Regions from separate parts of the Azoarcus sp. CIB genome, predicted to be linked through region 1. Evidence: predicted binding sites of a transcription regulator. Region 1 holds the regulator's gene; each other region holds the start of a gene.
What was found. Region 1 encodes FNR, which switches genes on or off when oxygen is low (the NO sensors DNR and NnrR bind a similar motif). Its sites were predicted from a motif close to TTGANCTAGNTCAA; they were not measured.
Positions count from the first base shown of each region.

Region 2: the regulator FNR is predicted to act here: its motif matches at 3,306-3,319, upstream of AzCIB_RS14280 (aldehyde ferredoxin oxidoreductase C-terminal domain-containing protein).
Region 3: the regulator FNR is predicted to act here: its motif matches at 2,044-2,057, upstream of cobA (uroporphyrinogen-III C-methyltransferase).

Region 1 is NZ_CP011072.1:3,465,839-3,470,627, reverse strand. Features, by position in the region: gene AzCIB_RS15420 (Crp/Fnr family transcriptional regulator) at 1-12, opposite strand, end outside; gene AzCIB_RS15415 (NnrS family protein) at 116-1,339, shown strand; gene AzCIB_RS15410 (SirB2 family protein) at 1,345-1,743, shown strand; gene AzCIB_RS15405 (hemerythrin domain-containing protein) at 1,740-2,270, shown strand; gene fnr (fumarate/nitrate reduction transcriptional regulator Fnr) at 2,315-3,055, opposite strand; gene hemN (oxygen-independent coproporphyrinogen III oxidase) at 3,189-4,580, shown strand; gene AzCIB_RS15390 (sulfite exporter TauE/SafE family protein) at 4,712-4,789, shown strand, end outside.
Region 2 is NZ_CP011072.1:3,217,733-3,222,521, forward strand. Features, by position in the region: gene AzCIB_RS14265 (PAS domain S-box protein) at 1-45, opposite strand, end outside; gene AzCIB_RS14270 (MFS transporter) at 159-1,550, opposite strand; gene AzCIB_RS14275 (AMP-binding protein) at 1,662-3,152, opposite strand; gene AzCIB_RS14280 (aldehyde ferredoxin oxidoreductase C-terminal domain-containing protein) at 3,551-4,789, shown strand, end outside.
Region 3 is NZ_CP011072.1:4,023,510-4,028,298, reverse strand. Features, by position in the region: gene AzCIB_RS18030 (nitrite reductase) at 1-1,044, opposite strand, end outside; gene cobA (uroporphyrinogen-III C-methyltransferase) at 1,114-1,932, opposite strand; gene AzCIB_RS18020 (c-type cytochrome) at 2,216-2,533, shown strand; gene AzCIB_RS18015 (cytochrome D1 domain-containing protein) at 2,580-3,767, shown strand; gene ahbB (siroheme decarboxylase subunit beta) at 3,769-4,789, shown strand, end outside.

The DNA.
Region 1 (4,789 bases):
ACGGTTGGGCATCTCGGACTCCGTGGAGAAACCCGTGCATTTTAACCCGCAACCCGACACGGGCCGCGATCCGGCGTCCCGCAGACTGTCTCCGCTGGGGGCAACAGGAGACAAGATGCAAGCGCACGCGAAGCCGGTTTCGACCTCATTCGTGCTGTTTGTCGCACCGCACCGGACAATGTTCCTGTCCGGCGCCGTGATGCTTCTTGTGAGCTTTGCGATGTGGGCAGCGGAGCTCGGCGCTCGCGTGGGACTGCTGCCGGCGATCGGCTGGGTTCTCCCGCCGGGGTGGATGCACGCCCTGCTCGTGACGAGCGGCGTGTTTCCGTTTTTCATGTTCGGCTTCCTCCTCACCGCCATGCCGCGCTGGCAGGGCTATGACGAGATTGCGGCAGGTCGCTGGCTCTGGTCCTGGCGTCTGCTGGCGGCAGGGTGGGCGCTGGCCATAGTCGGCATGGTCGTGCCCGGTGTCGCCGTCCCGGGCTTGGTGCTGGTATTTCTCGGATGGGGCGGGGTGCAGCGCATCCTGTGGCAGGTCGCGCATCACGGCGATCTCGAGGCGCTGCATGCCCGCCTCGTGTGCTATGCGATGATCGCCGGGATGGTCGCCGTCCTCGCCTGGCTCGGCTTTGCGCTGAGCGGCAACCCGATCTGGGCGCGCATCGCGATCGAGATCGCCGTGTTCTGCTCGCTGCTGCCGGTGTTCTTCGGCGTGTGTCACCGTATGGTGCCGTTCTTTTCGAGCAGCGTGATCCCGGCCTACGTGATGGTGCGCCCCCTGTGGGTACTGGTGCTGGTCGTCGGCGGAAGCGTCCTGCATGCTGCGCTCGACGTGGCGGGATTGCTGTCGCTGCGCTGGATCGTCGACGCTCCCGCCGCCTTTGCGGCCCTGTGGCTGTCGCGGCAGTGGAGGCCGGTGCCCGCCATGAAAGTGCCGCTGCTGGGGATGTTGCACATCGGATTTCTCTGGCTCGGAATCGCGCTGACGCTCTTCGCCATCCAGGGGGCTGCGTCCCTGCTGGGCTATAGCGTGCTGGGCATGGCGCCGCTGCATGCGCTGGGCGTCGGATTCTTCGGGTCCGTCCTGATGGCGATGGTGTCGCGGGTGACTCTCGGGCACTCGGGGCGCAAGCTCGCTGCGGATCGCCTGACCTGGGTGCTGTTCCTCGGCCTCGAAGCGGTCGTCGTCGTGCGCATTGTCGCGGAACTCGTCCCTGCGGGCTGGACGGCGTTCGTCATGCTGCTGGCCGTACTCGGCTGGCTGGGCGTGTTCGGCGCGTGGGCGTCGCGCTACCTGCCGATCTACTGGCGTCCGCGCAGCGATGGACGCCCGGGCTGAGTGCGATGTATCTGTCGGTCAAGCACCTGCACATCCTGTGCGCGGCCCTGAGCATCAGCGGATTCGTGCTGCAGGGCGTCTGGATGATGCGGCGCAGTCCGCTGCTGGATCACCGCGTCACGCGCACCCTGCCGCACCTCATCGACACCGTGTTTCTCGGCAGCGCGATCACGCTTGCGACCATGAGCGGCCAGTACCCCTTCGTTGCGCCGTGGGTCACCGCAAAGGTCGTCGCGCTTGTCGTCTATATTCTTCTCGGCGCGACCGCGCTGCGCTGGGGGCGCACCATGCGCGTCCGAGTGCTGGCGCTGCTCGCGGCCCTGCTAACCTTTTCATGGATCGTGTCGGTGGCTCTGAGCAAGAACCCGGCAGGATTCATCGCGTTTGCCGGAGTGTTCCGATGACCGATTCGCTGATCCCTTCGTCCCCGGGTTTCGAGACGCCTCTAGAGATGCTCGAAGCCTGCCACGAGCGCCTGCAGGCGCAACTTGCAACCCTCGCGCGGCTCGCCGCCTGGCTGCCCGAGCATGGCCCGGACAAGCAGGCGCAGCAGGCGGCAGTCAACGTGATGCGCTACTTCGACATCGCTGCCGTGAAGCACCATCAGGACGAAGAGGACGATCTCTTTCCCGTCCTGCGGGCGCGTGCCGATGACGCCCGGCGTACCGAACTCGGCACGCTCATCGACTGGATCCTGGCCGATCACCAGAAGCTCTTTGCCGGCTGGGCGCGGATGCGGGCACGGCTCGAGCGCATCGCCGGCGGCGAAAACGCCGATCTGTCGCCTGCAGATGTCGAGGCGTTTGCCGACGCCTACCGTCGGCACATCCAGCGCGAGGAGGGCGATCTGCTGCCGATCGCTCGCGGTCTGCTTTCCGAGGAGGATATTGCCGCCCTGTCGGGAACGATGACCGCGCGGCGGCGTCAATAGCCCACGACGTGGGCGATCGGCCGTACGAAGGGGGAAATCCCCCCTCAGGGGCGTGGCGACGGGTGCTGGATCAGCCGCTTCAGGCCGATGATGTCCAGGATGCGGATGTGCTTCTGCTGCACCGCGATCAGGCCGTCGTCCTGGAACTTCGAAAAGGCGCGAGACACCGTTTCAAGCTTCAGGCCCAGATAGGAACCGATCTCCTCGCGGGTCATGCGGAGGTGGAACTCCGCCGGAGAGAAGCCGCGCGCCGTGAATCGCTGGGACATGTTGAGCAGGAAGGCCGCCAGGCGCTCTTCTGCGCGCATGGAGCCGAGGAGGGTCATCACGCCATGGTCACGCACGATTTCGCGGCTCATCACCTTGTGGAACTGCAGTTGCAGCCCCTCGACCACCCGCGACAGCTCTTCGAGCTTGCTGTACGCGATCACGCAGACTTCGCTGTCCTCCAACGCGATCGCGTTGCACGAATGGGTTTCGGTGCTGATGCCGTCGAGGCCCAGCATTTCGCCGGTCATCTGGAAGCCGGTGACCTGTTCGCGACCGTCCTCGAGCAGCACGTCGGTCTTGAACGAGCCGGCGCGGATCGCGTAGATCGCTTCGAAGGGATCGCCCGCGCGATACAGATTCTGCTGCCGCTTGATCTTGCGACGCGCGCCGACGAGTTCGTCGAGGCGGTCGATTTCCGATTCCGACATCCCGAACGGCAGGCACAACTCGACCAGGTTGCACTGGGAGCATGCGACCTTCAGACTCGCCACTGTAATCGGCACCGTCGCCTTCATTTGCACGATAATATTGTTCCTTCTACGTCGACCGAGAAGTGGCAGGCGCCCGGCGGAATGGACCGTTGATCCACGTCAACCACGAAACTGCGGCTTTTTGAGATCGTACGGAATGCACTCAAGCGATACAACCATGACCAGTCAGAAAGATCTTGTTTTCGACCAGCAGTTGATTCGTCGGTTCGACATCAACGGGCCTCGCTACACGTCCTACCCCACGGCCGATCGCTTCGTCGAAGCGTTCGATGCCCGTGCATTGCGGGACTGGCTGGCGCAACGCGGCGTCGGGGGCGTGAGTAAGCCGCTCTCATTATACTTCCACATCCCGTTCTGTAACACGATCTGCTACTACTGCGCCTGCAACAAGATCATCACCAAGGATCATGCGCGCTCCGCCAAGTACCTGAAATATCTCGACAAGGAAATCGAGATGCAGGCTGCCGCACTGGGTGGGAGCCATCAGGTGACGCAGCTGCACCTCGGCGGCGGCACGCCGACCTTCCTGTCGCACGACGAGCTGCGCGAGCTCATGGATTCGGTGCGTAAGCGCTTCACGCTCGTGCCGAACGGCGAGTACTCGATCGAGGTCGATCCGCGCAAGGTTGATTTCGACACCGTGAAGCTGCTTGCCGACCTCGGCTTCAACCGCATGAGCGTCGGTGTACAGGACTTCAACGAAGAGGTGCAGGAGGCGGTCAACCGCATCCAGAGCTACGACGAGACCAAGCTCGTGATCGACGCAGCTCGTGCCACCGGCTTCAAGTCGATCAGCATGGACCTGATCTACGGCCTGCCGCGCCAGAACATCATCAGCTTCAATCGGACGCTCGAACAGGTGCTGGAGCTGTCGCCCGATCGCATCTCCCTGTACAGCTACGCGCACCTGCCGGGCCTGTTCAAGCCGCAGCGTCGCATCGCGATCAACGACATGCCGACGTCGGACACCAAGCTGCAGATCCTGCAGTTGGCGATCCGCCGCCTGACCGAGGCGGGCTACGTCTATATCGGCATGGACCACTTCGCGAAGCCGGACGACGAGCTGACGATCGCCCAGCGCCAAGGGCGTCTGCACCGGAATTTCCAAGGCTATTCAACGCAGGCCGAGTGCGACCTGATGGCGTTCGGGGTCTCGGCGATCGGCAAGATCGGCCCGGTGTACGCACAGAACGTGAAGACGCTCGACGAGTACTACGACGCCCTCGATCGCGACGAGCTGCCCGTGCTGCGCGGCATCGAGCTTACTGCCGACGATCTGCTGCGCCGGTCGATCATCCAGGCCCTGATGTGCCACTTCGAACTGTCGATCGACTCGATAGAGATCGCGCACCTGATCAAGTTCGACGAATACTTCGCCGACGAACTCGAGGATCTCAAGGCGATGGAAGAGGCCGGCCTGCTGAAGGTCAGCGACAAGTGGATCAGCGTGCTGCCCGCGGGGCGGCTGCTGGTGCGCGGCATCGCGATGGTGTTCGACCGCTACCTGCGCTCCGACCGCGAGCGCGCGCGCTATTCGAAGGTCATCTGAGCCGCTCCGGCCGCCAGCGGCCGCGGGCTGTACGGGCCGGGAGAAGGTGATACAGTGCGGGCGTCCTCGGGCGCCCGCTTTGTTTTTTTGCGTCGCGCCCCCGGGCTTCTCCCGTCTTGCCGACTATCGCCATGCCTGAAACCGGTTACATCGCAGCCTTCCTGATCGGCCTTCTGGGAGGCACGCACTGCGTCAGCATGTGCGGCGGC
Region 2 (4,789 bases), 250 kb from region 1:
CGAAAACTCCACCAGGGAGTAGAAATCCAGCTGATCGGCGCGCATCTTGTCCCGGTCCTCACGACTCAGGTCGGGATCATATCCCGATTATCCGGTCCGGCACCCGCCGCATCGCGCCGGAGCCGGGCCGGAATCATTCGGGATACCGCACCGCGCGCTCAGTGCGCGCCCTGCACTTGCTGCTTGAGATAAGGCGCTCCTTCGGCTTGTGCCTCGCCTTGCTCGGGAGCCGTTTCCGGATGGAAGAACTGCTTGAGGATCAGCGCCGTCATGGCCAGCAGGCCGGGGATGGCGACCACCATGAACACCTCGCTGATGCCGAGTTTCCGGCGTGCGAGTTCCGCCACCAGGAAGGACCCGGCAATCCCGCCGAATCGGCCGATGCCGAGCATCCACGCCACCCCTGTGGCGCGCCCCTGCGTCGGGTAGAACGTGGCCGCGAGCGCCGGCATCGACACTTGCGCGGCGTTCATCATCGTCCCGGCGAGGAACACCACGACCACCAGCGCGCCGACGTTGCCGACCACCTGCCCGATCGAATACACGGAGACCGCGGTGAGTGCGTACGCGATGGCGACGATGCGGTTGCCGTTGAAGCGGTCCATCAGCCAGCCGACGAACACCGCCGCGCAACCGCCGAGTGGGAACAGCGCGGAGATCAGCGTGGCCGTCTTGGGATCGAGACCGGCCTCCTTGAACAGGATGGGCATCCAGTTGATCAGCGCATAGAAGATCACCAGCCCCATGAAATAGGCGAGCCACAGCATCACCGACCCGACCACGCGGGAGCGCGACAGCACCACGCCCAGCCCGCTCTTGCCGTCGGCGACGGCGACCGTCTCGGTGAGGCAGAACGAGCGGGCACCGGCTGCAGCGGCAGAGATGCGGCCAAGCACGGCACGGATCCGATCCGTCGACACGCCCTTTGCCACCATGTAGCGAACCGACTCCGGCAACCAGATCAGCATCACCGCAACCAGCACGATGGGAGCGATCCCGCCGAGCACCAGCACGCTGCGCCAGCCGAATTGCGGGATCATCCACGCCGCCAGGAAACCGCCCAGTGCCGCGCCGAGCGGGAAACCGGAGAACATCGCCGTGGTGATCAACGCGCGACGTTTCGTCGGGGAATATTCGCTGATCAGCGTCACCGCGTTGGGCATCGCCGCCCCCAGGCCGAGCCCGGTAAGAAAACGCAGGACCGTGAGGCTCTGCAGATCGGCGGCGAACGCCGACACCAGGCTCGCGACCGCGAACACCAGCACCGCCACGTTCAGCACCAGCCTGCGCCCCACACGGTCCGCCAGCGGGCCCGACACCAGCGCCCCGCCCGCAAGCCCGAACAGCGCCGCGCTCAGCACCGGCGCGAGGTCCGGCTTGGTGACGCCCCATTCCTGGATGAGCGAGGGCGCAATGTAGCCGATCGCCGCGGTGTCGAACCCATCCAGCAGCACGATCAGGAAACACAGGACGAAGATGAGCCACTGGAAGCCGGAAAAGGCCTGGTGGTCTATGAAGGACTGAACATCGACGGCGTCTTTACTGGACACGTTTGTCTCCTCGGTGGCCGGATGGTTTAGCGGCTGCGGGGTGGCCTTCCCGCGACAACCTCTTTGCTGCAAGAGGGCGTGCCCCGCTCGGGGGCCGCCCGAGTCTGTTCGTCAGGCAGCGGCCGCCGCGTGGCGCTCGTGCAGCGAACGCAGCCGGCCGCGCTGCAGCTTGCCGGTCGGCGTCAGCGGCAGCGCATCGAGCCAATGGACCCAGCGCGGGCGCCGGTGGCCCGGCAATGCGGCGATGCCTTCCTCCAGCCGCTGGCGTGCCACGGTCCAGCTGCCAGGCGCCGCGACGACGAGCACCGCCAGCGCCGTCAGGCCGTCGGCCGAATCGACGCCGACCGCCGCGATCTGATGCAGGGCCTCGCCGCAATGCGCCGCCAGCGCCTGCTCGACCCACAGCGTGCTGACCCACTGACCGGCAATCTTCAGCATGTCGTCGTTGCGGCCCGCGTATTCCAGGGAACCGTCAGCGTGGCGCAGGAACATGTCGCCGGGCGAGAACCAGCCGTTGTCGAAATCGACCTGCGCGTCGGGCCGCTTCCAGTAACCGACCGCGACCGTGGTGTGACGCACCCAGATCCGCTGCGGCAGCTCCGCATCGACGTCCGGATTGAAGCGCACCTCGGTCAGCGGCGTCGGGCGCATCACGCCCGAGTCGTCGTCGCTGTAGAGCATCAGGCACAGCGTCTCGGAGGTGCCATAGCCGCTGATGAGCCCGCAGCCGGTCTGCTCGCGCCAGCCTTGGCGTATCGCGAGCGGCAGCGCCTCGCCGGCCGACACGAAATGGCGGATGCCGCGATCGGCCAGCCGCGCCGCGACGCCGGTCTGCAGCATCTTGTTGTACAGCGTCGGCACGCTGAAGAGCAGCGTCGGACGATGCTTCGCGACCATCTCCTCGACGCGCTCGGCCGTCGGCCATTCGCGGTCCAGGATCACCGTCGCCCCCGCGCGCAGCCCGGCGAACAGGCTGTTGCCGAGCGCATAGGCGAAGAACAGCTTGGACGTTGCATACAGCCGGTCCGCGGACGTCAGACCGGCGAGATTACAGGCGAAGGAATGCGCATTGACGACGACGCGCTGAACATGGATCACGCCCTTGGGCGTGCCCGTGGTGCCGGAGGTGCCGATCCACAGGGCCGGCGCCTCGGCATCGAGTTGCAGGGGTTCGATCCCTTCCGCACGTGCGAGCGCCTGCGCCCAGTCACGGTCCGCAACGCCGCCGCCGACCACCGCGGGAGCCCCGGGAAGCGTCGCGACCAGCCCTTGCAGGTCCGCTGCCTGCTCCGGCTCGCACCATACGAAGCGCGCCTCGCATTCCTTCAGGATCGGCGTCAGCTCGGCCATCGACAGCCGCGGATTGACGCCGATGACCACGCCGCCGGCCCAGATCGCGCCGAGATAAGCCTCGGCCCAGTCGTCGCTGTCGGGCGCGAACACGACCACGCGCTCGCCCGGTGCCAGTCCCAGCGCCTGCCACGCGCCCGCCGCGCGACGCACGCGCTCCCGCAGTTCCGCATAGCTCACGCGCCGCTCGTCGCATTCGATGGCTGTCGCGGCATCCGCGCCAGCCGACAGCAGGATCTCAGCAGCATTCATTCGCACTTCTCCACATTGAGGCGGATTTCCCCGAGAGAAACCCGTGTAGCCGTCCGGTGAATCGGGGTGCGCCGAAGGGCGACCGAATCGTTCCGCACAATAGGCCCGGGCGATGACCGGAACAATACGCGGCAACGCCTTTCTGCATCGCATTTGATGGAAGTCAAATTATTTCGCGGTTCACGAAAACTCCGCAGGCGACGATTTTCCGCCACCACCGGCGCCGCATCCCCCGCCGTTCCTGACAGTGGCGGCAAATCCACTGACGCAGCCGCAAATCCCGCCCCGATCATCGCGCGCATCCCGCGCCCTTGCATAACCCCACCCGCTTTTTTGTTTGACTTCAAACTGTTTTATTGCAACACTACATCCAACCATCAGGACAACAGGAGACGGCAATGGGGATCAGGGACAAGGTCGAACAACTGTGCGCACGCATGCACGACACGCCGCAATACGATACGCAGGGTGCCGTGCTGTTCGTCGACCTCGAGAAGCGCGAAACGCAGCGCAAGTACCTGCCGCTCGACGTGCTGCGCACCTACCTCGGCGGACGCGGCGCTAATATGTACCTGCTCTACAACCTGCTGCAGGACGGACGCGAAGCGCTCGACCCCGAAGTCCCCCTGATCTTCGGCGCCGGCACCCTCACCGGCGACATGCCGGCCGCCACCCGCGGCAACTTCACCAGCCGCTCGCCCGAGAGCGACGCGATCCTCGACACCAACGGCGGCGACTACTTCCCCTCCTTCGTCAAGCGCCACGGCTACGACCACATCGTGCTGTACGGCCTGGCGCCGCAATGGACGCTGCTGCGCATCGCGCATGAAGAAGTGCAGTTCATCGACGCGACGCCCTACGTCGGTCTCGACAACCTCGACCTGCCCGGTGCGATCGAGCGCGACTTCGAATGCACCGAACGCAAGGACATGGCGCTCGCCCGCATCACCACCGCCGGGGAGAACCTCGCGCTGTGCAGCGGCATCATGGGCGGCATCAAGGCGATCTGGGCGCGCGGCGGCGGCGGCGCGAAGATGGGTTCGCTGCACCTGAAGGCCATCATGGTGCACGGCAAGCCCGACGATGCGCCGAAGGTGGCCGAACTCAAGGCGCACAACAAGGTGATCGGCAAGAAGATCACCTCGACCTCGGTGATCAAGAACGCGCTCAAGCAGGTCGGCACGCCCTTCCTGTACAAGCCCTCGCGCGTGCTCGGCGCACTCGGCACGCTGAACAACCAGAAGACGGACTGGTATCCGACGCTGGACGCCGACAACTTCGACCCCTACCGCCCCGGCATGGACGGGTGCTTCAAGTGCCCGGTGCATTGCCGCAACCTCAACGACATGACCCCCGAAGGCAAGGGTGGCTGGGGCTCGGCCGCGCTCAAGGGCCTGAAGGGCAACGCCAGCTATGACAAGGCCCAGGCCGACGTCGAACACGGCAAGCAGCGCACCTACAACGGCATCCACAACGACGGCAAGTTCGACCAGTACGACAAGGGCGACGGCCCCGAATACGTCACCGTCGGCAAGTTCGGTCCGATGATCGGCCTGAAGGAGCCGGAGCACATCCTGCGCCTCAACAACATCCTCAACGACCTCGGCCTCGACTCGGCTTCGACCGGCAGCGCGATC
Region 3 (4,789 bases), 560 kb from region 1:
CTTCAGGTTGGTGAGGTCGGAGTAGTCGACCATCAGCGTCTTGCCCGTTTCCTTCACGTTGACGACGAACTCGGGCTTGAAATGCGAGGCGACGATCGAGGCCACGCGCGGCTCGGGATGGTATTCCTGCGTGTCGACGGTGAGGCCGCGGGTGGAGACGATCTTCAGCGGCTCGAGGGTGTCGCCGTTCATGATCACGAACTGCGGCGGCCAGTAGGCGCCGGCGATCGCCAGCTTGTCCTCGTATCCCTTGAACTTGGAGGTGTCGACCGAACGCGCTTCGAGGCCGATGCGGATTTCGGCGACGTTGTCGGGTTTCTCCATCCACAGGTCGATCATATTGACGCGAGCATCGCGGCCGATCACGAAGAGATACCGGCCCGAAGCGGAGATGCGGGAGATGTGCACCGCGTACCCGGTCTTGACGATGTTGATGATCTTCTTGGTGTCGCCGTCGATGAGGGCGACTTCGCCGCTGTCACGCAGGGTGGTCGAGAAGATGTTGGAGATGTTGTAGTTGTTCATCTTCTTCGTCGGCCGTTGCGCCGGTGGGACGATGACCTTCCACGTGTTCTTCATCTCGGGCATGCCGAATTCGGGCGGGGTCGGCGCCGTCTGCTGGATATAGCGGGCCATCAGGTCGACTTCGTCGTCGGTGAGTTCGCCCGAGGTGCCCCAGTTCGGCATGCCCGCCGGCGAGCCGTACTTGATGAAGACCTTGAGGTATTCGGTGCCGCGCGGCAGCGTAATGTCCGGGGTGAGCGGCTTCCCGGTCGCGCCCTTGCGCAACACGCCGTGACAGCCCGCACAGCGCTGGAAGTAGATGTTCCGGGCCTTGTCGAACTCGGCCTTGCTCATTTTCGGTGCTTCGGGGTTGGTGTCCTTGTAAAGGTCGACGTCGGCGATCGGCGAGCCACCTGCGTGGTACTTGGCCTCGGTGTCACCGACGTGCTTGTCGGTGTCCTGGGCGAAGGCCTGCGAGATGGCCAGCGGCAGGCTGGCGACCAAGAATGCACCGGTGATCCAGTTACTCTTCATGCTCATGACCGATCTCCTTTCAAGACAAGAAAGTACTTGTGCACGAGGTTTGCCAAGTACGTTATCGACGGGTGCTCATGCCGTCAGCGCAAGTTCTTCCGTTTGTCGTTCCTTGCCGAGCAGCGCGTGGAGCGAAACGATCGAGCCGATCATGATCAGCGCCGGCGACTTGAGTCGGGCGCGCTTGACTGATGTTGCGAGCCGGTCGAGCCGGTCCGTGAGGACGACTTGCCGGTCCGTGGTGCCGGCATGCACGACGGCCGCGGGAGTGTCGCCGGGCAGGCTGTGGGCGATGAGTTCGCGGCAGATGATTTCGAGCGCGCCGAGACCCATGTAGATCACGACCGTCTGGTTTGGGCGCGCCAGGGCAGGCCAGTCGAGGTTTACGGTGCCATCCTTGAGATGGCCGGTGGTGAAGATCACCGACCGAGCGTGATCGCGATGCGTGAGCGGCATCCCGGTGCAGGCGGAGATGCCGCAGGCCGCCGTGATGCCGGGCACGACTTCGCACGAGACGCCGTGCTCGAGCAGTTCCTCCATCTCCTCGCCGCCGCGGCCGAACATGAAGGGGTCGCCGCCCTTGAGTCGCACTACGTCGAGGCCGGCGCGCGCGAGTTCGACCAGTAGTCCGTTGATCTGATCCTGAGGCAGGGAGTGATTGCCGGCCTCCTTGCCGACATAGATCATGCGGGCGTTGGGGCCGACCAGTGCGAGGACGCCGTCGCCGACGAGGTGGTCGTACACGACCACCTTGGCGCTGCCGATCAGGCGTGCCGCCTTGAGTGTGAGCAAGTCCGGGTCGCCGGGGCCGGCTCCCACCAGATACACTTTGCCGGTCGGGCGCGATGCGTCCCCCGCGCTGCACTGCCTGAGGTCGGCGACGCGATTGTGCATGCTCATGGATGGCTCTCCAGGACGCCGCGCGGACGTACCAGCGCGGCTGGTTCTTGTGTGGCAATCAGCTGATTCGCGCCGACACTGTATCCCTACTCGTCGCCGGGGAAATTAACCGATATCAAGGAGCGCAGAATGCTGTGCGCTTGATACTTGTCGCGCCGTCGTGGATTCGGGCATCGTGAATGCGTCGCGGTGGCTGACGGGGCGGGTGATTCAATACTCGGGGGGTGACGGTGTGTCGTATGGGACGTATCGGGCGGTTTTCATGGCATTTATCGCAATGGTCGCGGGATTGCCGGCTGCCGCGCAGGAGGCGTCCCCGCAGTTGCAGCCCCAGCGTATCCGCGAGTTGGTGCATCTGGTGCGCCAGGATTGCGGTTCCTGCCACGGCCTGACCCTGCAGGGCGGATTGGGGCCCGCGCTGACGGCCCCGGCCCTGCGCGACAAGCCACGCGAGAGCCTCGTCGCGACAATCCTCGGCGGTCGCCCCGGCACGCCGATGCCGCCGTTCCGCGGCATCGTCGCGGAAGACGAGGCCGCGTGGATCGTGGATCGGCTTGCTGAAGGATTTCCGGCGGATCCCGGCGCCTCGCGCTGAGCGGGGTTTTCGTCGTCCGTGCGGCTCGATATGAGATGAGGATCAAATGCTGCACCTGATTGTGAAATACATGTGGTGGATCGTCCCGGTCCTGCTCCTTTCGGCGTGTGCGACGCCGCAGCCGACGTTGCGTGGCACCGGGGATCTCGGGGTGGTGATCGAGCGCGCGACGGGGCAGGTGCAGGTGATCGAGACGTCCGGCCGCAAGTCGCTTGCGCAGGTGTCGGGCCTCGGCGACCTGTCGCACGCGTCGGTGGTCTTCTCGCGTGACGGCCGCTACGCGTATGTTTTCGGGCGCGATGGCGGGCTCACCAAGGTCGACCTGCTGACCGCCACGATTGCTGGACGCATCCTGCAGGCGGGCAATTCGATCGGCGGGGCGGTCTCGCAGGACGGTCGCCTGGTGGTGGCTCAGAACTATGAGCCGGGCGGCATCAAGGCCTTCGACGCGGATACGCTGGAGCTCGTTGCCGACGTGCCGGCCGACTATGGCACCGAGGGCAAGCGCTCGAAGGTCGTCGGGCTCGCGGATCTGCCGGGAAACCGGTTCATCTACTCGCTGTTCGATGCGAACGAGATCCGCGTCACCGACCTGTCGGATCCGAAGAACCCGAAGACCGAACGCTATCCCGCCGGCAAGCAGCCGTACGACGCGCTCGTTACGCCCGACGGCCGCTACTACATCGCCGGCCTCTTCGGCGAGGACGGCCTCTCCATGCTCGACCTGTGGCAGTCGGCGCAGGGCGTGCGCACCATCCTGCCCGGCTACGGTCGCGGCGAACAGGCGTTGCCTGTATACAAGATGCCGCACCTGCGCGGCTGGGCGGTCGCTGCCGGGCGCGCCTACCTGCCGGCGATCGGCCGCCACGAGGTGCTCGTCGTCGAGCTCGGGAGCTGGAAGGAGGTGGCGCGCATCGCGGTCAAGAGCCAGCCCGTGTTCGTGATGGCGCGGCCCGACGGGCGCGAGGTGTGGGTGAATTTCGCCTTCCCGGATAACGGCTGGATGCAGGTCATCGACACCTTCACGAACCGTCTCGTCGACACTTTCCAGCCTGGCCGGGCGATCCTGCACATGGAGTTCACGCCCAAGGGCGAGGCGGTGTGGATCTCGGCGCGGGACGACAACAAGGTCGCGATCTACGACACGCGCACACGACAAAGGCTCGCCGAGCTGCCGGCCTCAAGCCCGAGTGGCATCTTCTTCACCAGCCGCGCGTTCCGCACGGGATTCTGAGATGAGCTGTCACGGCGCGCGCATCGTGGATATTGCCGAGGCGGGAGTTTCCGGCGCGGCGGTCGGCTCGGGGTCTTTCCGTCTTCTCAACGAATACCAGCGCGCATTTCCGCTGGTGTCGCGACCGTTCGCCGCGATCGCGGCGGAATGCGGTCTCGGCGAAAACGAGGCGCTGGATGCGCTGCGGGCCTGGCAGGCTTCGGGCGTCGTCAGCCGTGTTGGCGCCGTGTTTGCGCCGCGGCGCATCGGCGCGAGCGCCCTTGCAGCCCTCGCCGCGCCCGCGGAACGGCTAGAGGAGATTGCCGCACGCGTGAGCGCCGTCGCCGAGGTCAACCACAACTACCAGCGCGAGCACGCCTATAACCTCTGGTTCGTCGTTACCGCAGCGTCACCGGGACGACTCCGTGAGATCGTCGCCAGCATCGAGCACGACACCGGCTGCCCGGTGATCGTGCTGCCGCTGGAAGAGGAGTTCCACATCGATCTGGGCTTCGATCTGGCCGGGGGCGGCACTGCGCGCGCCGCATGCAAGGAGGCGGCCGCGCCGGCACAGCCGGCCCCCGAGGCGGCCTGTGCGCTGCCGGGGCTGGAGCGCGCCCTGATGCGTGCGCTGCAGGAAGGGCTGCCGTTGGAGTCGCGTCCGTTCGATGCCTTGGGGCGGAAGGCCGGGATCAGCGAGGCCATGGTTATAGAACTGATCGAACGCTGGCTCGCCGACGGCATCGTCAAGCGCTTCGGCATCGTCGTGCGGCATCACGAGCTGGGCTTTCGCGCCAACGCGATGTGCGTGTGGGACGTGCCGGATGAGGAGGTCAGCCGGCTCGGTCGCCTGATGGCTGCGGAGCCGGCCGTCACCCTGTGCTACCGCCGTCGCCGCGCGCTGCCGGGGTGGCGCTACAACCTGTTCTGCATGATCCACGGACGCTCGCGCGAAGCCGTGTGCGCGACCCGTGACGACATCGCCGCTCGCCTCGGCCTGGATCGATGGGCGCACGAGGTGCTCTTCAGTTGCCGCCGCTTCA